3 regions of the Anabaena sp. CCY 9613 genome follow, and region 2 is predicted to be linked to each of the others. Evidence: predicted binding sites of a transcription regulator. Region 2 holds the regulator's gene; each other region holds the start of a gene.

Region 1 (8,226 bases), on a different contig from region 2:
CATCACTAAAGATAAAGTCTAGTTTGGGTCCATAAAACGCCGCTTCCCCAATCCCTTCAAAGTAATTCATTCCCAATTTTTCCACAGCACGACGAATCGCGCCTTCAGCTTTATCCCAAACTTCATTGGAACCGATATACTTATCACTGTTGGGATCTCGGAAACTGAGTCTAGCCTTAAAGTTTTTCAGTTGCAGACTTTTGAACACCGACAAAATCAAATCTACAACGTTGAGAAATTCGTTGTCTAGCTGTTCTGGAGTCACAAATAGGTGCGAATCATCTACGGTAAAACCGCGTACCCTGGTTAAACCGCCTAATTCTCCTGATTGTTCGTAGCGGTAAACAGTACCAAATTCCGCCAATCTGATGGGTAATTCCCGATAGGAACGTAATTCACTCTTGTATATTTGGATGTGAAACGGACAATTCATCGGCTTGAGAACGAAGCCTTGTTCTAGTGCGGCTGCTTCCTCGTCATCCGACATCAAAGGAAACATATCTTCCTTATATTTTTGCCAGTGTCCAGAAGTCTTAAATAAATCTACTCTAGCAATATGTGGTGTCACTACGGGTAAATAACCACGTTTTAGCTGTTCTTGTTTAAGAAAATCTTCTAAGACACTCCGTAATAAAGTACCTTTGGGTGTCCACAAGGGTAAACCCGGCCCCACTTGCTCAGAAAATATAAATAATCCCAGTTCCTTACCAAGTTTACGGTGGTCACGCCGCAAGGCTTCTTCTTTGCGCCGCTTATATTCAGCCAGTTGTTCTGGACTTTCCCATGCAGTAGCATAGATGCGTTGTAACTGGGCCTTAGTTTCATCCCCACGCCAATAAGCACCAGCGACACTTTCCAATTCAATAGCTTTGGGGTTTAATTCGCTGGTATTTTCCACGTGAGGCCCAGCGCACAAATCCCACCATTCATTTCCCAGATGGTAAATGGTAATGGGTTCTTCTTTGATATCTGCCAGGATTTCTAGTTTGTAAGGTTCTTTGATTTGTTGAATGCGTTGTTCGGCTTGTTCGCGGCTGACTTCTTCCCGAATCACCGGTAATTTGCGATTAATAATCTTTACCATCTCTTTTTTGATGGCCTTTAGATCATTTTCGCTAAACGGTTCTGGACTATCAAAGTCGTAATAAAAACCGTTTTCAATCCAGGGACCAATTGTAACTTGCGCCTTGGGAAACAGCTTTTGTACCGCCATTGCCATCACATGGGAAGCTGTATGACGAATCTTTTTTAATTCTTCCGATTCGCTGGTGCGCGGTAAATAAATTTTTTCCGGTTGTTCTGACTGACTAAGAGATGAGTTTGGCGACATCGGCTGCTGAACCATTGGCGAAGTGATTGCAAAAAGATAATTTTAGTAGTTGATGCTAGGAAAAATCTACCCAAGGATTGGGGAATAGAGGCTAGGGGCTTTTACTCAGCACTCAGCACTTTCCTGTACTGCTTCAAATATAACGATTTTGATTACTTTAATTACTGCCAGTCTGACATTATTCAATTAATCCTGTTCTCATAAACCTTAACTGCTGAGGGTAAAATACTCAGCGCCACACTTGAAGATTATTCACCTTTGATTTAACTAGTTATCTCCGGTCAGCTATGCTAACGCAATGCCGAAAATCCTTTGGCTCAATGCTCCCTATAGCTTTTTTGTGACCAGAAGTTTACACAAAACTTGCGCTGATTTTAACTTTAGTTTATTTCGTAGTCATTATTACAGATTTTTCGACAATCTATCCTTAGAGAGAGCATATAATAATGTTAAATATTGTAAATAACGTTAATATAAGTAGAGGAGTTAGAAATATACTTTTTACTTATGCGAGACTCAAATTTACCAGGGGCTGATCTGCTGAAAACGGTATTAGAACCTCTACTAGAGGATTTTCAGTATTGGTTTGCGCGATCGCGTGAATTGTTAGAAACCGAGCAACTATCATTTATGAGTCACGAAGAGCAATCTGATTTTCTTTTGCGAGTGAAACAAGCGCAAAACGAAGTCAACACAGCCAAGATGTTGTTTAACGCAACCGATGGACAAGTCGGGATTGAGATGAATACCTTAATGCCCTGGCATCAACTGGTAACGGAATGCTGGAATACTTCAATGAAATTTCGTCAAGCACGCGAACTGTGAGGGTTGGCTATGGCTGCTTGACCGGCTCAGGCTGATTGGGACAACGAACGGTAAGACATATGTATACATGTCGCATTGTTCGGAAAAAATCCTTAACATTATTTTTATTATCAAATAATGTATCCTATGCTACCGTAGTTTGAATAACGGTTAAATTTTTTTCCAATCTGAATATAAACGCATCTTGGTAATTAAGAGAAAAGTCCTCGTTGCCACTGAAAATATCAACGAAGCACAGCGTTAAAGTATCAAAATTTAAAAATTGCTGCCCCTGGAGGAAAATCTGATGTTACACCTACTTTACATTCTTGCTTTTACAATCCTTGCTGTTATAGCCGTTGCCAACTTAATCCGCAACTTGATCATGTTTAGTTTTGATCGAGAGCGATCTTATCCAGCGCAATATTCGCCCAGAGGTAATCAGGGTAATGTTGCCTATTTTTCGGCAAAAAAACAGTTTATTCCCCATCCAGAATTATTAGATAATGCAGGCAACTTAATAAAAGAACCTCTGTTAGTCATGCGTTCAGTCAACGTTGAAGATGCGCGTCAACAGCTAGATGCTCTTTATGAAGCTTCTCCAGGACAGAAAAGTGACCGTCAAGAAGAAGCTTAATATAATTTTAGAATTCGTAGGGTAGAGATTTAGCATCGCTAAAATCCTTAAAAATTTAACATGTCAGTATAAATGAAAGCGATCGCAATTGGCACTTAACAACCAGGCGATCGCTTTCTAATTTATGTCACCAATGGGTAAGGATAAATAGTAAAAAATAACCATTATGAGCGATGTCTTGGTCGTCGTAGTTGTTGAGAATTAATTGGCCCCAGAATTTGATTAAGTTTACGCAGTTGTTCAGATGTACCCATACAAATTAGCGTATCTCCTGGTAGTAAAATTGTCTCCCCTGTGGGGCCACCAATCAAAGTACCATCAACTCGGCGAATAGCCAAAACTAATGACCCAGTTTGCGATCGCAGTCTAGCATTATGTAAACTTTGACCAACAATTGGACAAACATCTGAGTCAATCAAAAATTCTTCCATGTATAATTCACGACCCGCACCAGTAATCACACCATCCATAAAATCTAATACTTGGGGTCTAAGAGCCGCCGCCGCCATGCGTTTACCCCCCGTAATATAAGGAGAAATCACAGCATCTGCACCACCGCGCTGCAATTTTTTGAGAGCTTCTTCTGTACTGGCGCGGGCGATCGCTCGAATTTTTGGGTTAAGTGTTTTTGCTGACAATACAGTATATAAATTTTCAGCGTCAGATGGTAGAGCCGCAACTATACAAGTCGCTCGGTTAATGCCAACTTGCAATAGGGTATCATCCAGTGTGGCATCACCTTGAAAAGCCACATAACCGATTGCCTGTGCATCTTGCACTGATTCTAACTCAGAATCAATTATGACAAACTCTACGCCTTCGGCCTGAAATTCCTTGGCAATTTGCCGACCAGTACGACTAAATCCACAAATAATGTAATGTCCTGATAAGGATTCCATTAAGCGCCTTTGTTGCTGGAGACGAATTCCTTGTTGAAAGTAGCCTTGAATCAGAGCTTCTGTTAATCTATTGACAATGTAACCGATGTTGATTACACCCAACACAATCAAAGCTATGGTAAATAACCTTCCTCGGCTACTGAGGGGGTTTGTTTCGCCATATCCCACGGTAGCTAAGGTAATGACTGTCATGTAAGCTGCGTCTTCCCATGACCATCCCTCCACTAACCAATACCACAACGTACCCAAAAGGAAAACACCACCGAGGGCAAGCATCCCCGCCATTAATTCTTTTTGAATTTGTCGGTATTTTTTCTCAAGCGTAGAATACACAATTTTTATTTACTACTGCCCAACCGGGGAGAATATTTGACTGTTAGCCTATAAAAAAGTATCAGATGTGATAAATAAAAAGTAATTTTTAATAATTTCTAGGAAACTAGTAAGTGAGTATAAGATTAAAGATTTATCAGGAGGCGCGGTAGTGAGCAGACAAACTCTCATTGAGCAAGTCACCATCCCCCCAAAGTCAGATTCTATGTCATCTAGACCTTTTGACGCCGATAGCTTTAATGAAGCTGTGATGTCAACCTATGCCCGCTTTCCCTTAGCTTTAGATAGAGGTGCTGGATGCCGAGTTTGGGACACCCAGGGTAGAGAATACCTGGACTTTGTGGCGGGAATTGCCACTTGTACCTTAGGACACGCCCACACAGCAATGGTAGAAGCTGTGACACGCCAAATCCAGAAGCTACACCACGTTTCTAATTTGTACTATATTCCCGAACAAGGTGAATTGGCCCAATGGATTATTCAACATTCTTGTGCCGATCGCGTATTTTTCTGCAATTCTGGAGCCGAGGCTAACGAAGCCGCCATTAAACTGGCACGCAAGTATGCCCACACCGTTTTAGACATTGACAAGCCAATTATTTTAACAGCCAATGCTAGTTTCCACGGTAGGACTTTAGCGACAGTCACCGCTACGGGACAACCGAAGTATCAAAAATACTTTGATCCTTTAGTTCCTGGTTTTGCATATGTACCATACAACGATATTAATGCCATAGAGGAAGCAATTACTGAATTAGATGAAGGTGATTATCGGGTAGCAGCAATTTTAATTGAACCGTTGCAAGGTGAAGGTGGTGTGCGTCCTGGTGATGTGGCTTACTTCCAAAAACTGCGGCAAATTTGCGATGAAACTGGCGTTTTGTTGATGTTCGACGAAGTGCAAGTGGGTATGGGACGCAGTGGTAAGTTATGGGGTTATGAACATTTGGGTGTAGAACCAGATATCTTTACCAGTGCCAAAGGTTTAGGTGGTGGTATCCCCATTGGCGCCATGATGAGTAAGAAATTCTGTGATGTCTTCCAACCAGGAGAACACGCCAGCACCTTTGGTGGTAATCCCTTTGTCTGTGGGGTGGCCCTTGCTGTCTGCCAAACTTTGGAAACAGAGAATATTGTGCAGAATGTGGAAGCTAGAGGAGAACAGTTACGCGCTGGACTAAACGCCCTGGCGACAAAGTATCCTAACTACATTACAGAAGTCCGGGGTTGGGGTTTAATTAATGGGATGGAGTTGCAAGCCGATATTCAGCTAACCGCCGCTGATATTGTGAAAGCAGCTATTGATGAGGGTTTGTTGCTAGTACCAGCCGGGCCCAAAGTTGTCCGGTTTGTCCCACCGTTGATTGTCACAGCTGCCGAAATCGATTTGGCATTGCAAGCTGTTGATCAGGCGATCGCCTCTGCAATCGCTTAGTTTATTTTCTTGTGGAACAGGCATCTTGCCTGTTCTGGGCGGGCGAGGACGCCCACCCCACAATTATTGTTTTTATCACATAATATTCCTGGGTGGTTTACTTTCATAGATACCTCCCAGAAAGTTGAAGTTCCAGAGATTTAATGCATGGTGGTAGCCACATCTACACCATTAGTCTTCAACTGACCATCTTCCATATAAATAATGCGATCAGCTATATCGAGAATGCGGTTGTCGTGGGTCACTAGCAATATCGTACAACCTTGTTCTTTAGCAAGTTTCTGCATGAGTTCCACAACATCACGCCCAGATTTCTTATCTAATGCAGCTGTGGGTTCATCTGCCAAGACAATTTTAGGATGACTAACTAAAGCACGAGCGATCGCCACCCTTTGTTTTTGTCCTCCTGAGAGATTTTCGGGATAATAATTAACGCGATCGCCTAAACCGACAGTTTCTAGCATGGCGATGGCTTTGGCGTTGACATCTTGTTTTAAGTATTCTTCATGCAACTCTAGGGACATGCGTACATTGTCTTTAGCTGTCAGAAAGGTCATGAGGTTATGCGCTTGAAAAATATAGCCAATTTGACGGCGTAACCGCGTTAATTGCCCTTTATGAGCGCCACATATTTCTTGTCCTAAAATTTTTAAACTACCTTCTTGCGCCGAGCGTAGTCCACCCATTAAAGTCAACAAAGTGGTTTTTCCAGAACCAGAGGGGCCAGTCATAATCACAATATCACCAGCGTTAATCTCTAAATTAATATCAAATAACACTTGTTTACGCAGATTTCCACCACCGAAGTAATGATTCAAACTGCGAACAGCAATTACTGGTTCCACAGCAGAGATGTTTGAGTTGGTATTTACTGATACAGGTTTTTGCAACATGAGATTTTAAATGTGAGGGGTTAGAGGTTAGAAGATAATCAGTAATCAATCCCTAAAAAACATCAGCAGGGTCAGCAGATCGTAACTTCCGCATGGCGATCGCTCCTGAAAAACTACACATAATGATTGTTAAAATAAACACCGTTATAGCTCGATCTACTTTCATGCTGATGGGTAGCATGGTGGCTGCGTAGGTTACTTGATACAACCCAAAGGAAAGGAAAAATGCCGGGATAAAACCTAAGATGGCTAAGAATAACGCCTCTTGGAGTAAGACTCCCAACAAATAGCGATCGCTATAACCCATTGCTTTGAGAGTGGCGTATTCTGGCAAGTGTTCGGAAACATCAGAATACAGAATCTGATAGACAATAACGATGCCGACAATAAAGCCGACTCCCACACCTAAGCCGAAAATAAACCCAATCCCTGTACCTTCTGCCCAATAATCTTTTTCTGTTTGGGCAAATCCTTCGGGAGTGAGGACGATGACATCCTTGGGTAGCCCGGCGGCTAGCTGCGATCGCACTGTTTCTGGATCAGCACCCGGTTTGAGGGTAATTAAGCCAACTTCTATGCGATCGCTTTGACGGTCAGGAAACAGTTGTAAAAATGTTGAATCACTGGTAATTACATTACCATCAGCCGCAAAGGAAGCACCGTTACTAAACACGCCCCGCACATTCACGGCTTTATTATTGAGTTCCGTTTGAAAGTTACCCTGTTCTTGGAAAATCTTACCAACAGCCCCATATTCTGGACGACCAGCTTGATCAAACAGAACTTGATGCAACTGTTTAAGATGATCCTGATTTTGTTGCACTTCGGGAAACTTGAATGCAGATTGCGCCGGGTCAATACCCCAAACCAAGATAGCCCGGTCAAGACGCGTTTGAGGATTACGCCATTGTCCAGTGCCAATGTATACAGAATTTACTGACTGCACACCCTCATAACCCAAGGTTTGATAAAGTCTTTCTCTAGAAAAACTTTTGACCGAAAACAAAGTTTGAAATTGGGGATTAATCAAAACCAAATCTGCTTGTAAATTGCGATGAGGTTGGATAGCCGCATCAAACAAAGCACTTTCAAAACCCAGCTGAATAAACATCAGCATATCGGCAAAAGTAATACCTGCCACTGCCACGGCGAGACGAGTTTTTTCTTTCATTAACTGTCGCCAAGCCAGCGGTGTTTTACGGAATAGGATGGAAAACATCTTGCAAATGTCTCAATATCAAAGTTAGTTAAAAGCTCGCCGTCTCAGTCTGTTTTTCAAGTTGATACTCTCGCATTAATAGAAATAAAGGCAAGGCAAGAGAAACCCCAACCAAAAGATTAGCAGCAATATAAATCCAGAGATTGGACATTTTTAGACGTATGCCTTCCCAATATACAAATACCCAAATAACTAGGGATGAAACAATTAAATCCATGCCAAAAAAAGCAGAAATTTTGTTAGCAAATAGCTGTTCAAAAAAAAGCTGGATATCAAGGTTGTGTTCTAGCAAAAATGGCACGAATTGAGAATAAGGCAAAACTGTTCCGGCAATACAAAGCAGAAGATATATAACTTTCAACATGATGAAATTACCTGATTTTTTAATTAATCTGGGCAACAAAAAATTTACAACTCAATAGCGGTCTGCACCTGCAAATTAGTCAACCCGGCAACTCGTTGACTATCTTCGGGGTTGAGGCGGATTTTGACTTCAATGACGCGGCTATCTAAGTTTTCTCCGGGTTGGTTACTAAAAACGTTTTGGCGATTTACCTGTAAGCCTATTTGAGAAATTGTTCCTCGCAGTTCGCCATTAAATGCTTGACTGGTAACTGTTGCTGGCTGTCCTAATTTAATTTTGCTGATGTCTGTTTGATAAACTTCTGCTATGGCA
Region 2 (8,226 bases):
ATTGTGCCAAGTTGACTTGACTAGACACTTTATTGATAGCAGTAGAATTACTTCCTGGATGCTCAATTGCCGCAACTGTAACCCCGTGGGAAGCTAAATGACGTGCCAAATAGCTAAAAAATTGGCGATTGGCTCCCAATCCGTGGGAAAGTACTACCAATGGCGCTGGGGTATTTTGCTGACTCCAATAAATATCTACAGGAATGCGGCGGTTGCGTTGACTGTCTTGGAAGGTGAGTGTCTGCTGTTGAACGGTTGCTTGACCTGTGGTTGCGGGGTCAAAGGTTGGCTGAAAAGGCGTATTATTTTTTACTAACAATTCTCGTTCTAGCAACCGACCCAAAACTTGACTTTGTAAGTTATTGGCGTTAAATGCTAAGGCAATTTGCGCTGCTTGAGAAGCGTCTACAGTAATATTTTCCTGTGGGTAAGCTCGCAAAAAACCAATTGCACTTAAACCGTTGACTTGACGCAAAGAGAGGTTGAGTGCTGCCTGGAGGGTTTCTGGCGTACTGCCTGGTATTGCCGCTTCTAAGGAAGTAATTAATTGTCTGCCTTGTGGCGATCGCGCTAATTCATCGATGAATTTATCGGCAAATCCTGGATCTACTTGTAACTGTCGGTTCAGTAATTCTCCGATTTGCGGTGTTAATACAGCACTATATATTTGTAAGTGTTCTGGCAGGTTACCTGTTTTGGCAAATCTTTCAACGTCGCTGATATTTAAAGATTGTTGAAAGGGGCCCAAGCGAATAGTAACTGTTTCTGCTGCTTGAGTGGTGGGGATGTCGACACCACAGCTTACAACTAAAGTTAAACTGCACAATAATCCTTTAATGAAGGATGTTTGAGGTAAATTTTTACCCAGCCAAGAGTACATACGATGTGAGGAGTGAAAATGTCAGTCAACTTATTGACTACAATTATGGGTTTGAAGTTGCCATCGCTAGTCAAATAAAACAACTTCAAACCCACTCTTTTTATTATCCTTGAGCCACAGTTTTTAGAACAGACCGAATATAGCTCTGAATACTCCTAACAAACCGCCTAGTGGGTTAACTACTGTACCCACAGCATCGCCAGCCGAGGCTAAACCAGAGCGGTTGACGATAACAACGTCATTATTGCGGAGTATGGGATTAGTTTCTTCATTAATTCCTTGGGAGAAATCAACTTTAACTTCCCGCTTAGTCACAGAACCATTAGGATTAAGGCGAACTAAATCTACTGTGGTTGTTCTAGCTCTAGCGTCGTTGAATCCACCCGCAGCCAGTAATGCCTGATTTAAAGAGCTATTGGGCTTAATGTCTACGGCGCCCGGTCGTTTAACTTCGCCTACTACGCCCACTTGAATTGTCGCCGGAGACAAAGTGGTGGCAGCTAATTGAGTAGCTTCTGCTGTATTGATCTCAGTAGCAGTAGGAATGACAATTGTATCTCCGTCCTGCACAATTATGTCTTGATCAATATCACCGCTTTGTAATAATTCCCAGAGATCGATATTTATATTTTGTTGTGAACCAGTTCTTGTGGGTCGGCGGAGTTGGAGATTCCGAACATCAGCTTGTGATGTAATTCCTCCAGCTACTTGCAGCGCTCGCATTACAGTGGGTAAACCACCAGCGCCTTCTTCACCTCCACCACCCTGGCCAACAAGATATGAGCCAGGACGATTCACTTCACCAATGATGGCTACAGTACGTGGTGTTGTGGGGCTAGCGGCAAAGTTAGCTGAAAATAAATTTCGTGCTTCTGCGACGTTGAAAGTAGTTGCAGTTGGCACAACTATGGTGTCACCATCTCTTAAAGTAATATCTTGGTCTATCCTACCTGTTTGAATTAGTTCTTTTAAATTGAGATTAACAACTTGCTCTGAAGAACGTCCAATTTTCCGTCTTAATTGCACTTGAGTTACATCTGCTGCCAAGGTCACGCCTTGGGCTGTGGTGAGTGCAGCTAATACAGTTGGGTATTGTACCCCTGGATTATTACCCGCGCCACCTTGTAAGTTCAGAGTATAAGACCCAGGACGTGTTACTTCTCCAGCAACTAAAATATTAATAGGTCTAGGTGATAACAGGTTAACTGAAATCAGGGGACGTTTGAGAAAGCGAGAATACCTGTTGGCAATTTCATCAGCCGCTTGTTCGGTTGTCAGACCCAAAACGGAAACACTGCCAATTAAAGGTAGGTTAATTGATCCACCTGGAGGAATTTGATATTCGCCTGTATATTCTGGTACTTCAAATACGTTTACGCGAATTAGATCACCACCACCTAAAGAATAATTAGTATCTATTGGTACACTTGGTGATACTTGTTGTCCCGTAGGAAATATTGGTTGTGTACCCGGTGATACTTGTTGTCCTGTAGGAAATACTTGTTGACCCGTTGGTGATGCTGGTTGTGTTGGTGGTACTAATTGTCCCTGAGCTAGGCTCGCAGACGGTACAGCCGCACTGACAGCCGTTAACAAAGCCACACCCATAACTGGTTGGGTGAGGAATTTCAGCAAACCTGTGTTAAGCATATTTACCTTAGACTCTAAGACTGTGATCGGCATAGTTTTTTATAAACATCTAAATTTTGACTATACTTAATTATTCAAGTTCCCCGATTCAAGTTCCCCAACATTACTTATTTTCCTTGAAAAGTGTAATTTTCCGGAGGGATATTTATTTATTAATGTTGAATTTTTAGTAAAGTTAACTTAAAGATGTACTTGAGTTTCAGTCTAGTATAAATTCCCTCCTATGGTATTTGATTGATATCAAAAAAAGAATCATTTTATTTGAGTTAAAAAAATTACTTTTGTCATCAATAACATTCATCTACAGCAGCCACAGTTTATACTTTAGGGGCTTTATCAACTAAAAATTCTCAATAAAGCAAGAGAGAATTTTAACTGTTATTTTGGCAAAAATAGCTGGTATTGGATAAATTTGACAGATGGTATTAGAAAATTGTCCCTCACTTTTTCCAGAATCGGACACTTGCGTATACGGTGTATTCTGTAATAGAAAGATGTACGGTGAAAAATTTTGACCAGTCAGAAATACTAATTAACCGGCTTACTTTTTTGTAACTGTTGAATAAAGAAATCTTCTAGGGTGTGGCGAGATAAGTTCATAGAAATGATTTGCCCCCCCATCAAACGGAGACTAGCAAGAAAATCATAATAATCTTCTTGTAGCGTGCCTTGCCAAGAACCATCATGGGCAAATACTAGGCTCGGTATCCATTTTTTCAAAATTTCCCCGTCACCACCTTGACCTTTGACGTAGTATGTGTTTCCAGTTCCTAAAAGTTCATAAAGAGAACCAGAACAAATCATCTTACCTTGAGAGAGGATAGCTATGCGATCGCAAATTTGTTCGACTTCACTAAGAACATGACTGTTAAAGAAAATCGTCTTCCCGGCGGCTTTGAGGGACAAAATAATTTCCCGCATTTGGTAGCGTCCCACAGGATCTAAACCAGACATTGGTTCATCGAGAAATATCAAGTCTGGATCATTTATCAGTGCCTGGGCCATACCCACACGCTGTAACATGCCTTTAGAATAGCGCCGCATGGGCTTTTTTTGGGCATCTGTGAGGGATAAACCCACTAATTCCAATAGTTGGGGAATGCGTTGACGTTGTACACTTTGAGGAATTTGGAATAACCCAGCCGCTAGCTGTAAAAATTCCCAGCCCGTGAGATAGTCATATAAATAAGGATTTTCTGGCAGATAACCGATACGTTGTTTAGCATGGCGATCGCCTAATGGTTGACCTAATAATAAACCCTTGCCGGCAGTGGGACGAATAATTCCCAACAACAGTTTTAACAGAGTAGTTTTACCAGCACCATTAGGCCCTAGTAACCCAAAGGTTTCACCTTGGTATACCGTGAGCGAACAACCTTTAAGGGATACAATTTTTTGATTCAGCCAAAATCCCGTGCGATAGACTTTTCGCAAATCAGCAGTTAGGACTACTGGCGGATTTTCTGTAATATTCAGCGGAGAATTAAGGGTATTTGCACCAGACTTCATCTCTGTTTCGTGTATTAATTGCAGTGTACCCAATGGTCTAACAGTCATAATTACCACTAGGTTTGTCAATTATCACAAACCAAACAGCTAATTGACACCCTCTGTTTTACTTTTACAGAAAACCCTTGGAACTGGGAATAGTACCACCGCGACGAGGATCAATTTCCACAGCCATCCGGGTAGCTCTAGCAAAAGCTTTAAATGTCGCCTCAATAATATGATGGGAATTAATACCATCCAGTTGGCGAATGTGAAGTGTCATTTGGCTATGGTTGACCAAAGCTACAAAAAACTCGCGTACTAGCTGAGTATCATAAGTTCCCACACGCTGGGTAGGAATATCCAAGCCGTAACTCAAGTGTGGACGTCCAGAAAAATCTAGCGCCACTTGCACTAAAGCTTCATCTAAGGGTGCGAGAAAATTACCAAAGCGGACAATTCCTTTTCTATTCCCTAATGCTTGAGCGAAAGCTTGCCCTAAAGTGATACCTACATCTTCATTGGTATGGTGGTCATCAATTTCCCAGTCTCCCTGGGCTTGGACATTTAAGTCAATCAACCCGTGAGAGGCAATTTGATGCAACATGTGATCCAAAAACGGAATCCCGGTGGCTGAGGTGCAGATACCTGTACCATCCAGGTTAATGGTAACTTGCACATCCGTCTCACCAGTGGTGCGGTGAACAGAGGCCACGCGAGCAGTTTGAGCTTCGATAATTTGGCGTTGGACGGAGTCCTTACTGAAGGTATCGCTTGTTTGCATAGGAAATGGGGACTGGGTATTAGGTATTGGGTATTGGGGGAGATGACAGAGGAATTTATCTCTAGCCTCTAGCCTCTAGCTTCCACTCCCCCAATGATCTTACATTCCCATGATTTCATATCCTGCATCTACGTACAGAACTTGCCCGGTGATACCACTGGCTAAATCGCTGGACAAGAAGGCAGCTGTGTTGCCTACTTCTTGCTGGGTGACGGTGCGTCGGAGGGGGGCTACTTCTTCTACATGGTGAATCATATCTAAGATTCCGCCTACTGCTGATGACGCCAAAGTGCGAATTGGCCCGGCGGAGATGGCATTGACGCGAATGTTTTGTGGCCCTAGTTCAGCCGCTAAATAACGTACACTAGCTTCTAAACCCGCTTTAGCTACTCCCATGACATTGTAGTTGGGAACAGCTCTGACACCACCTAAATATGTCAGGGTAATAATACTACCTCCTTCTGTCATTAGCGGTTTGGCTGCACCGCTTAATTGCACTAAGGAGTAGGTGCTAATTTCTAAAGCGGTTTTAAATCCAGCACGAGAGGTTTGGCTAAAACCACCAGTTAAATCGTCTTTGTTGGCGAAAGCTAAACAGTGAATAAGAATGTCTAGTTTGCCCCATTTTTCTTGAATGGCTGCAAAGGTAGACTGAATTTGTTCGTCGTTTTGGACATTACAGGGAACAAATAAGCTGGGATTAAGAGGTTCCACTAATTCGGCAACTTTTTTCTCCATCTTGCCTCGGTCATCTGGCAAGTAAGTAATACCTAAGTTTGCTCCTGCTTGATGCAGTTGTTGAGCAATCCCCCAGGCGATGGAGCGGTTATTGGCAATTCCTGTAACTAAGGCGTTTTTTCCAGTGAGATTCAGCATAGAAATTGTAAATGCAACCAATCATTAGGAGCATACTAGAATCTGAGGTGAGTTTATCTTGGTTTTACACATGATTTGCAAAAATGATGATTATGTGAACTGTTTTCGGAAAAATTTTCCTAGATAATCCTTAAGATATTCTCAAGATATTATGAAAATTTTGGCAAAAAACCTGATGACTACAACTGTGCAAGTACTTATAACAACTACTAGCTAAAAACATGAAAAATTATGTATCATTATGAACAAATAACTGTGAAGTTGTGGGGTTGAGTATAGGAATGCACAGAAAGGTTGACGGTGCTTTATTCTTTTTTCGGGTGTATTCTTAGGTAATCAGTTTTTGTTTTTCCGGCATTGGGTAGGGGAAGGGAGATGATCGTGACACAAGATAAAGCCCTAGCAAATGTATTTCGTCAGATGGCAACTGGAGCTTTTCCTCCGGTTGTGGAAACGTTTGAACGCAACAAAACGATCTTTTTTCCCGGCGATCCTGCTGAACGAGTTTATTTTCTTTTAAAGGGTGCTGTTAAACTTTCCAGGGTGTACGAAGCAGGTGAGGAAATAACGGTAGCACTGCTGCGGGAAAATAGCGTTTTTGGTGTGTTGTCATTACTGACGGGAAATAAGTCAGATAGATTTTACCATGCAGTTGCATTTACTCCTGTAGAGTTGCTTTCAGCTCCTATTGAACAGGTAGAGCAAGCACTTAAGGAAAATCCAGAATTATCCATGTTGATGCTGCGGGGACTATCTTCGCGGATTTTACAGACAGAGATGATGATTGAAACCTTGGCTCACCGGGATATGGGTTCGAGATTGGTGAGTTTTCTATTAATTCTTTGTCGTGATTTTGGTGTTCCTTGTGCAGATGGAATTACGATTGATCTCAAGTTATCTCATCAGGCGATCGCTGAGGCAATTGGTTCAACTCGTGTAACTGTCACCAGGTTATTAGGGGATTTGCGTGAGAAAAAGATGATTTCCATCCACAAAAAGAAGATTACTGTGCATAAACCTGTTACGTTAAGTAGGCAGTTTACTTAAAAGCAATAGACGGAGGTGGAGTGGCAAGTGTTGTGTTTTTCAAGATGACACCCATAGCTGGAGGTAAATCTAAAATCGTGAGTAGTTTCAGCTATTGCCAATATTCCATCCTCCACCAGATAATGTTTGAAAGTAGTAGGCTGTATCTGGAAGCATTATGCCTCCGGCACACTACGTGAACGGTAGCTGAAGATGACCACCGGGTACATCCTTATAGCAGCAATTTTAATTTTGGGGGGCGTAATTGCCACTGTGGGCGATCGCATTGGCACACGTGTTGGCAAGGCTCGCCTCTCACTATTTAAGCTTCGTCCCAAAAGCACAGCAGTACTAGTGACTATTTTTACTGGTGCATTGATTGCCACATCAACTTTGGGAATCTTATTTGTGGCTGATGAAGGATTAAGGCAAGGGGTCTTTGAGCTAGAGGATATTCAAAGAGACTTGAGAGAAAAGCGCGAACAGCTAAAAGTTGCCGAAACTCAAAAAAGTCAGGTAGAAAGTGAGTTAAGCCAAGCAAGGATTGAACAAGCCCAAGCACAACAAGAGTTACAAGTAATTAATAAGTCCTTACAAGCAGCAAATACTAAACAACGGGAAACTCAAGCCCAACTAAACCGCACCCTTAGCCAACAGGCCCAAACCCAAAAACAACTCCAACGCACCCAAGGTCAATTAAGTCAAGTAGCTAATCGCTATGAACAAGCCCTAACGGAACTGCAAAGCGTTTATGATCAGAGAAAAGTATTGCAGTCAGCCATTGAAGAACTTAGGGCAGAACGTCAACGACTTTACGCCGAAGCAAAAAAAGCCATTGATGAAGCCAAAACAGCTATAGACCAGCGCGATCGCAAAATTGCCGAACTAGATGGATTAATTAAAAAGCGCAATGAAGAAATTGCGGCGCGAGAACAAGTAATTGCCATTAGGGAATCTCGCCTCAAAGAATTAGAAAGACAACAGAATTATTTAGAACAAGAAGTAGCCAGACTAGAAAAATATTACCAGTCATACCGTGATTTGCGTTTAGGCAAACTAGCTTTATTTCGGGGTCAAGTTTTGGCATCTGGTGTAGTTCGTGGTATTAACCAAGAAGACCTAGCGCGTCAGGTGGTAATCCAGCTGTTGCAGGAAGCTAACCGCAATGCCAACATTGAACTCTCAGAACCTGGGACAATCCCTGCGAATGAAGATATATTGCGTGTTACCCCAGAAAGAATTGAGCAACTAACCCAGCAAATTAACGATGGTAGGGAATACGTCATGCGAATCTTCTCAGCTGGCAATTATGTCAGGGGAGAAAACCAGATAGAATTTTTTGCAGATACAGCACGCAATCAACTAGTTTTTTCCGGAAGTGAGGTTTTGGCCACAACTACGGCTGATCCTAAAAATATGACCACCTATCAACTGCGGCAAAGACTGGATCTGCTAATTTCGGCTTCTCAATTTCGGGCCCGGAATGCGGGAATCGTCGAAAATGTCCAATTAGACAATACTT
Region 3 (8,226 bases), on a different contig from region 2:
TTTTCATCATTGAACTAAACAATATTCCCCAATGTTTTACCTTTACCTGCAATAGATGCGGGGGGAGTGCCTCGTTTTTTCGATGGAAAAGTTTCTTCGATGTAGGTAACAATTACACGATCTGCATTAACTTGGGGCTGTTCCGATACCCATTTTATTTGACCGTTCTCATAAATGGCTTCGTAACTTTTTAGCATCGCCAGCCTGGTCTGATTAATCTTTGCGCTCTTTTATTATAGTGTGGGCGATCGCACCCCTCAATAACAAACTACAAATAACCTCCAACTTTCACGCAGAACTTATTAATTGTCAGATGCATTGAGATTTTTAAAGCACTGTCTCGACTGCATTATGAAATGCTTCAACGGCAAACGGCAATTCTTCCATGACAAATGCTAACTCCTCAGAATTGGCAACAAGAAAGCCGAGATTATCAACATAAGCTAAGCACAGGAACACTTGTTTTAGGTTTGTGTAATCAGCAGGCAATTGTTTTACAGATTCGTAACCTTGTAAAAAAACTTTCTGTTGTTGCTCTTCAAGCTCCATCAGCGCTAAAGCAAGGTCATAAAGGTAAAAACCGAAACCACAACGTTCAAAGTCAATGATGTACACTTCTTCATTGCAGAGTAAGTAGTTACCAGAATGAAAGTCAGCATGAATAATACCAAATTTATCTTGCTTGCGTTCCAATTGAGCAAAATAATTGATTATATAGTTAGCATTGGTCTGCAAACTATTTAAGTCATTTTTATCTAACTCGGTGTTGCTTAAAACCCTATACAACGCCTCTAAACGTCCACTGAAATGTACCTCATCAAACGTATGGCGTTTGAAGCCTGCGGGCAGTCTAAACTGTTGCGAATGTATATGAAGTTGTGCCATTAGAGAGCCGACTTTTGCAAGTTGCTCATCGGTCAAAGTGTTCACAGTAGGTGGAATTTTTCCTTCTACCCAGGACATGAGTGTACACAGCGTTTCTGGCTCATCATCAACAGACACACTTGTAACTAGCTCTCCGGTGAGATTGAAAATAGGTTTAGAAATTACCAAAGGTGTATCGCTTTGCAAACTATTTAACCAAGCTAGCTCCGACCATATGGCGACTTGGTCATGAAGTGCAGATGTGTGCAGACGCAACAAATAGGATATGCTGTCAATATCTACTTTAAAGTTAGTGTTACTAGCTCCGCCCATGCGTGTTAGTTGAGCGTTTTCTAAACCATATTTATTAACTGCTTCAATTGCAAGATTTAATAACTTCTTGTCATTCATCATCTATGGTTCCAAAAGTGCTTTAACTAAGCTAGGGGAGATGTGATCGCATTGAATTTATGAGCTGTTACAAAGAACATTGTGACATCATTCCAATAGCCTTCTTTGGTTGCAGCTTTATTCACCTCTGTAAAGTATTCTTGCTTACATTGCTCTAACTGTTCCTCTGACCATTTTGCATTCTGAAGTCCAAATGCACTCTTGGCATTACCAGTCCAAGCAACTTCCGCATCTTGCAAAAAGAAACCCAATTGCTCAGTTGTAATTTCGATTTCTTCAAACCCAATCATTTCAAGTATTTTACAACACCTGTCAGGCGTTCCCAGTAATTCATTGGGATTCCGGATAGTGATGCCGTACTTTTGTACCACTGCTCGAAACAAAAAAGATGCGGTTGGGGAGGTTTCTGCAAGACAGGAAAATGCCACAACTCCTCCTGGTTTCAAAGCATTGTGCCATCGACGAAGTGATTTCGGAATATCTGTTAAGTAGGCGATCGCTGATGAGCATAAAATAGCATCAAATTGGTTTTCCTGGAATTGTTGCTCATCTGCATCCGCTTTCTCAAATATGATATTAGTTAGCCCTAAAGTTTCAAGTTTCTGTTGTGCTTGCTGCAACATTCCTGAAGCAAAATCGATTCCCAAAACATGACCTGTAGAACTAACTATCTGAGCCGCAGCAATAGCTGCTAGACCTGTACCAGTAGCGATATCTAAAACTTGATAACCTGGTTGTAACTTTGCCAAATCTACTAATCGACTTGCAGCTCGTCTATGAAACTCATTCTCGTAGTTTTGGCGGTTGTTGAAATCATGAATAATCTGCTGTTTGTAAGCACTTAACGATGAATAACTCATATCGAACTGTTCATAGAGGCTCTTATAAAGTGAAGACCACCATAATTTATATTCAAGTTTTAAATCATGGTGGTGGAGGTGTTCGCAGTTCATTACATTTGTAATTGTTGAACTATGCCAAATTTGATGGTATTACCATGCTTTTTCTCCGAGTTACAACACTTCTCGGCCTAAAAATGGTTGTAACACTTCTGGTATTAAAATTGTCCCATCTGGTTGCTGATAATTCTCTAGAATCGCTGCCATAGTTCTGCCTACAGCTAAACCAGAACCATTCAAAGTATGGACAAACTGCGTCCCTTTCTTACCAGCTTCTTTAAAGCGAATATCAGCCCGTCGTGCTTGAAAATCAAAACAATTAGAACAACTAGAGATTTCTCGATATTTACCAGAAGATGGTAGCCATACTTCTAAATCATAAGTTTTTGTGGCTCCAAAACCTAAATCAGCAGTACATAAATTGAGGACTCGGTAAGGTAATTTTAAAGCCTGTAAAATTGCTTCGGCATTCCCCACCAATTTTTCTAATTCATCAAACGAAGAATCGGGATGCACAACTTTCACCAACTCAACTTTATTGAATTGATGCAGACGAATTAAACCCCGCATATCTCGTCCATAACTTCCGGCTTCCCGCCGAAAACAGGGAGTATAAGCACAGTGATAAATTGGTAACTCTTCCGCAGCCAGAATTTCTCCTCGGTAAAGGTTGGTAACGGGAACTTCTGCTGTGGGTATCAACCACAACTCATCATCAGCACATTTAAAGCTTTCTTCTGCAAACTTGGGTAACTGACCGGTTCCGGTTAAAGAATCAGTATTCACTAACAAAGGCGGACTAACTTCTACATAACCAGCTTCGGTTTGCGTCTTCAGCATAAACTGAATCAATGCCCTTTCCAAGGCTGCACCCGCACCAACAAGAGTCACAAAACGACTTTGGGCAACTTTCACAGCACGCTCAAAGTTGAGTATCCCTAGTTTTTCGCCTATTTCCCAATGAGGAAGAATATTCGGGTTTTGGGGGAGATATTCATCACCCCATCGCCGTACTTCGACGTTCTCTTCTTCACTCTGACCAATGGGTGTGGAGTCGCTGGGTAAATTAGGGAGCGCTAATACAAGTTGCTCAATTTCCGCTTTCAGGGCTTTTTCTTGCGGTTCCAGTTCACTCAATTGCGCTTTCACAGAGTTACCTTCATCCCGCAAAACTTGAATTTCTGGAGATTGAGGACTCACACCAGATTTAATTTTTTGCCCAACAATTTTACCAATTTCGTTACTACGAGCTTGAAGTTGACTGCGTGTCCCCTCCAATTCCCGTTGTTGCTTGTCTAGCTGTAATATCGGTTCGATGTCGTATTTACCACTACGACTGTTTAACCGTTCTTGAATTAATTGGGGATTTTCCCGTATTTGCTTAATATCCAGCACAGATTTTTCTCGGTTTTTTGCCTAGGGTCTTCTTGCTAAAACATCAGCATATACTGATTTTGGTTTGCTAGGGCAGGAATTGCCCATACAAAAATTTTGCCTGATAAATCTTGCCAGGAGTTATAAATACAGTTGTTTTATCTTTTTGGCTGTTTTTTCTTACCTTTTCAGTAACTGGTATTGGTCTTCATAGTTGGCTGGGAGGGTTCCAGAAAAGTATTGTAAATATCTGGGAATTATTTGCTATACAAATAATCTAAGTTCGGGTAATCCGATTGAGTAGCCATATCGACACTCCCAGCCCTGCAAAATGCGCTGAAACGGTGTTGATATTCGCTTGGACTACCAGCATATCTAAACCGCTAATAATTCGTGTAGGGTCAAATAATTGGGTTGTGACAGCTTGAGGAGATATAGACCTGGCTACTAAAGTACCGACAATTGCCTGTGAACCTAAAAGTGTCACCAGCATTCCCACTAAATTCACCCATAGACCTAGACGTAACACCTGCAAAGTCTCGCTTTTACGCGGGCGGTTGCTAGGATTTGAGGATTGTAATTGGTTACCAATTCTGGTGTAACGGTAAGCCAAATAAATGCCCCCACCCAAAATTAAAATTCCACAAACTGCCAAAAATACACCAAACCCAGTTCCAGGATTATTACTAGGGCTGCCATCCCTCTGGCTAAAAATGGCGAACAGCAACACAATAATCGCAGAGACAACACCGAGAACTAGCTGTATCCAAAAGCTAATCCAACCAGTCAGGCGAAAGGTTTGAGCAATTGCCCTCAGAGTAGAGGAGGAAGATGGAGTGTCGGGGTTTTGTGACATACGGATCACCAATGCGCTAAGGACTTGTTACGTTTAATATCACACTTACCAGATGAGATCTGAGTATCTCAAGTCCAGCTAGTCAGTACTGAATGCTTATTTGATTGTGTATACAAGCATATAGGCTTTCGTATCGACATTTCACAAGGCTTAATTTTTGAGATTTTATACTGTGATAATCACCGTAAAACAAAGTGTTTATTAACTTTTGCAGACAAAACGGCATTTTACCTGTAAAATTTCTTCGATGGCATTTTATGCTTCAGCCGTTCTAACTAGTTCGGCATTGCTTGGCACAAAAAAAGTGACCCAGCCACTGCTTTAATTCCTCCTCACCACCACATCTAGAGCTTGGGTAGGAGTGTAACTTTTTACGCTCCTAAAATTGGCGCTTTCATCCTGCGACTTTTATCACGTGGGTATTTGTTTTAATGTTTACACTTTGCAAATCTTATCTGAGTAGCTCTATATACCTACTTATTGTGTAGTAGTACTTATATAGACTATAAAGATTGTAGATACCACCATCAGGCATTTTTTAGCCATTCAACTATCATGAAACTTGAGGATATATATCAATTCTTTGAAAATCCTCCGCCAACTTATCTCTGTCAGGAATTGGCAGTTTGTTACATATTGTACATTTTGTTACAAACTGAATCCTACGGTACTGAGTTGATCCAGCGATTGGAAACTGAATACCCTACCTATCGGCTTTCAGATACCGTACTTTATAGTGCAATTAAATTTCTCGAAGACCAAAGGGCTATCACTGGGTATTGGAAGAAACTTGAAGGGCGAGGACGGCCCAGGCGGATGTACCAAGTTTCTCCAGAATGGCAAGAGCAGTCACAGAATTTGGCACATCTTTGGCAAGATTACATCAACGGGAGGACAAATTAACGAATAATTGATGATGAATAAGTCCCCTCCCATGAAAAAAAAGCACAATTTTTAGTTATGGATACTGCTATTTTGCCATCTACATTACTGCTAACTTTGTTGTTATCAGTCGGATTGTTTTTCTTTATTCGGGCTGCAACTAAAGACCGCACAACAACATTACAACTCGTCTCTGAGCAAGATGAAGCTGCTTTAATGCCAAAAATTAAAGAGTATTTTCGTTCAAGGGCTTACCAAGTAGCAGCGATAAACCGCGACAAAAATCAAGTGGTTTTTGAAGGTTTTGTACAACCTAGTTTATTTTTAGCTGTGTTTTTGACATTGCTAGCATCTGTGGGGATGGTCTGTCTGGCTTTGGTTTTATCGTTGCTTTTTCCTCAATTTGGAACACTGTTTCTCTGGCTGGTAATACTATCACCTTTGAGTGGACTATTTTATTGGAAAAAAGCCGGAAGAGTTGAGCAGGTATTGTTCAAAATAGAAAAAACTAACCAGGGTGAACCGAACTTCCCTAGCAAAATTACTATAGTTGCCCATCGAGATGAACTGATAGAGTTACAGAAAGCTCTACAGTTAGAATCTGCTGAATAGTTGATAACTGTAATGTTGTGAATAGTATCTTCGTTTACAACATTTCCGACAGAAAAATATGTAAAGTTTCCCTACAACATAGTGTTGTAGGGAAAATTTTATAGCTGTTTACAGAGCCTACGTGGCCATCCATTAATGGAGAGCGCAACTCAACTCTCACTTGCGGATGCATTTTGCTCTATCCTGACTCCCCGCTACATCATTTGACTAGATCAAGTCTTACAAACCTAAGTGGTCTGAAAAGACGTTGATTGTCCAATTAAGTTGATTAATTGGTATAGATTTCCTGGCAAATCAGTCACAAACTTAAAAAAATTGGAAACTTTGCATAAACTGAGCAACTTTGCCAGTTAAATGATTCTCAGAAGCCAATTCAATACGTTAAGATAACCATCTGTGAATTAACGGCTAGCCACAGCCAGAAGTTCTGCTCCTGCGGGAGCTTCTAATGTCCGCAGGCTGGGAAACAAGAAATGGTTCTCTTCCACGTATTGGGCACCAAACAGACCCTTTTCTGCCCAGAAATAACGGTCTGTAGTATGCTCGTTTCGCTTTACGAGTAGCAACGCCGGTGGAGCAATTCCTTCAGCTTGAATGAATTTTCTTGCTGCTGTTACAGGTTTTTCCTCGCCGCTTTCGATGCTATATTGAGGCACATGTTCAAGAATACGTCGTCCTTCTTGGCGACGACGACTTTTCCGCTTACGTCTTCTTGCCAATTTATTTTCCTCCTCTTTCAAGCTATAGATTGTAGTTATAGCTACAAAATCCGTCGCAATTATATAATTTCTAGTTCAAAATATCAAGAGTTTTTAAACTTTTGATACAAGAAAAACAATGTTTGAAAGTGATGAAGCATATAATCCCCTGGTGCAAACCATTACTGAAAAGATTTAGTTAAGCTTTATTCAAAGTGTGAGGAAAATAAAGTAACTTCCTTTCATCTTCCCTCAAATTCTGTGATTCTGAGCAAAAGCTAAAAAATGTTAATGTCTGCCAGTTCAGATTTTGTTGCTCTATGCCGAGAGCAAATAGCACTGCTAACCCAAGGACTGGGTGCATCGTTAAGTGTTGTTTACTTAACACAAGAATTGGTAGAGGCTCCCACTGGTGAGGCAAAACTAATTCCGGTGGTGGTTTACCCGGAGACAGCAGTATTGCAACCGGGGCAAGAAATTGCCGAGGCCACAGTGGGTAATATTTTGGTACTACCTCAGCAACAAGAAAGGTTATTAACAGCAGGAATAGAGTCTCCTATTCCTTCACAGGAGAAACAAACGCCAGATGCTAATGAGGAATCTCATCTGGGTGGACACCAAATTGTCTTGCCTCTGATCCATGAAGGTGTGATGATGGGGCTATTGGTGACAGGCAGAAAAGACAGGGCATGGAATGAGCAGGAGCAAAGCGAAATTCAAAATATCGTCCAAACGCTGGCGATCGCCTGTATATTAGATCAGCGTCGAGCCTGGTTACAGCATCAGTTACATCAACAACAATTACTGCAAGAACAGCAGCGAGATTTGCTGGATAACCTCCTACACCAATTCCGGAACCCGTTAACGGCAATCCGAACTTTTGGGAAACTGCTATTCAAACGACTGCGAGCAGGTGATCCTAACCGAGAGGTAGGAGCGAATATTGTTCGAGAAAGCGATCGCCTCCAGGAATTGCTACAACAATTTGATCAGGTAATTGATTGGACTGAGGCAGATTTAGGGCAATTATCATTACCTGAAAATGAAGTATTTGTAGAAGCAACTGTGCAACAAGAATCCAAACCAGCACTATTATTGCCGGGAATAGGAGAAAAAGAAACTGATTTTGCCGTAGCTGATTTATTAACACCATTATTAGTCTCAGCAAAAGCCATAGCTCAGGAAAGAAATCTGCAACTAAAAGCTGAAATTCCCCAAAAATTACCATTAGTACGTGCCAACATCAAAGCATTACAAGAAGTTTTTAGTAATATTATTGATAACGCCTTGAAATATACTCCTACAGGTGGCAAAATTTCCATTCAAGTAGGGCACAAAAAAGCTAATTTTTTAGGAATTGCTATTAGTGATAATGGCCCTGGTATTCCCCCAGAAGATTTAGCACATTTGGGAGAACGACATTACCGGGGAGTACAAGCACAAACTGAAATTCCCGGTACAGGTTTAGGGCTAGCGATCGCTAAACAATTAATACAACAAATGCAGGGCGAAATTGAAATTTTCAGCCCTGCTATTAACTCAGTTATTGCTGTACCCGATATGCCGGGGACTACGTTTATGATTTGGTTACCCTTAAGTGGTGAGTAGTGCCGCTGCGCGGAAGTCAAAA

What was found. The regulator NtcA, encoded in region 2, controls nitrogen genes in cyanobacteria. The targets are predictions, from matches to a motif close to TNTGTANNNNNNNNTACANA.
Region 1: a site for NtcA is predicted at 1,720-1,739, ahead of ACM0OT_RS07330 (DUF2605 domain-containing protein). Genes of this name have one in related genera too.
Region 3: a site for NtcA is predicted at 6,646-6,665, ahead of ACM0OT_RS00685 (DUF3155 domain-containing protein). Genes of this name have one in related genera too.

The regions. Positions count from the first base shown of each region.
Region 1 covers NZ_CAWUDE010000005.1:27,312-35,537, forward strand. Annotated here, with positions in the region: gene thrS (threonine--tRNA ligase) at 1-1,345, opposite strand, end outside; gene ACM0OT_RS07330 (DUF2605 domain-containing protein) at 1,838-2,155, shown strand; gene ACM0OT_RS07335 (DUF2973 domain-containing protein) at 2,442-2,771, shown strand; gene ACM0OT_RS07340 (potassium channel family protein) at 2,936-4,003, opposite strand; gene ACM0OT_RS07345 (aspartate aminotransferase family protein) at 4,155-5,438, shown strand; gene ACM0OT_RS07350 (DevA family ABC transporter ATP-binding protein) at 5,579-6,331, opposite strand; gene devC (ABC transporter permease DevC) at 6,384-7,550, opposite strand; gene ACM0OT_RS07360 (DUF2834 domain-containing protein) at 7,579-7,914, opposite strand; gene ACM0OT_RS07365 (ABC exporter membrane fusion protein) at 7,959-8,226, opposite strand, start outside.
Region 2 covers NZ_CAWUDE010000008.1:34,081-42,306, reverse strand. Annotated here, with positions in the region: gene ACM0OT_RS11340 (alpha/beta hydrolase) at 1-880, opposite strand, end outside; gene ACM0OT_RS11335 (polysaccharide biosynthesis/export family protein) at 1,004-2,530, opposite strand; gene ACM0OT_RS11330 (ABC transporter ATP-binding protein) at 3,059-4,039, opposite strand; gene hisB (imidazoleglycerol-phosphate dehydratase HisB) at 4,152-4,802, opposite strand; gene fabI (enoyl-ACP reductase FabI) at 4,902-5,678, opposite strand; gene ntcA (global nitrogen regulator NtcA) at 6,054-6,725, shown strand; gene ACM0OT_RS11310 (DUF3084 domain-containing protein) at 6,918-8,226, shown strand, end outside.
Region 3 covers NZ_CAWUDE010000001.1:178,439-186,664, reverse strand. Annotated here, with positions in the region: gene ACM0OT_RS00725 (hypothetical protein) at 1-7, opposite strand, end outside; gene ACM0OT_RS00720 (hypothetical protein) at 15-197, opposite strand; gene ACM0OT_RS00715 (phosphotransferase enzyme family protein) at 328-1,278, opposite strand; gene ACM0OT_RS00710 (class I SAM-dependent methyltransferase) at 1,302-2,135, opposite strand; gene serS (serine--tRNA ligase) at 2,289-3,569, opposite strand; gene ACM0OT_RS00700 (DUF3611 family protein) at 3,826-4,404, opposite strand; gene ACM0OT_RS00695 (PadR family transcriptional regulator) at 4,960-5,307, shown strand; gene ACM0OT_RS00690 (cofactor assembly of complex C subunit B) at 5,365-5,898, shown strand; gene ACM0OT_RS00685 (DUF3155 domain-containing protein) at 6,300-6,617, opposite strand; gene ACM0OT_RS00680 (sensor histidine kinase) at 6,882-8,204, shown strand.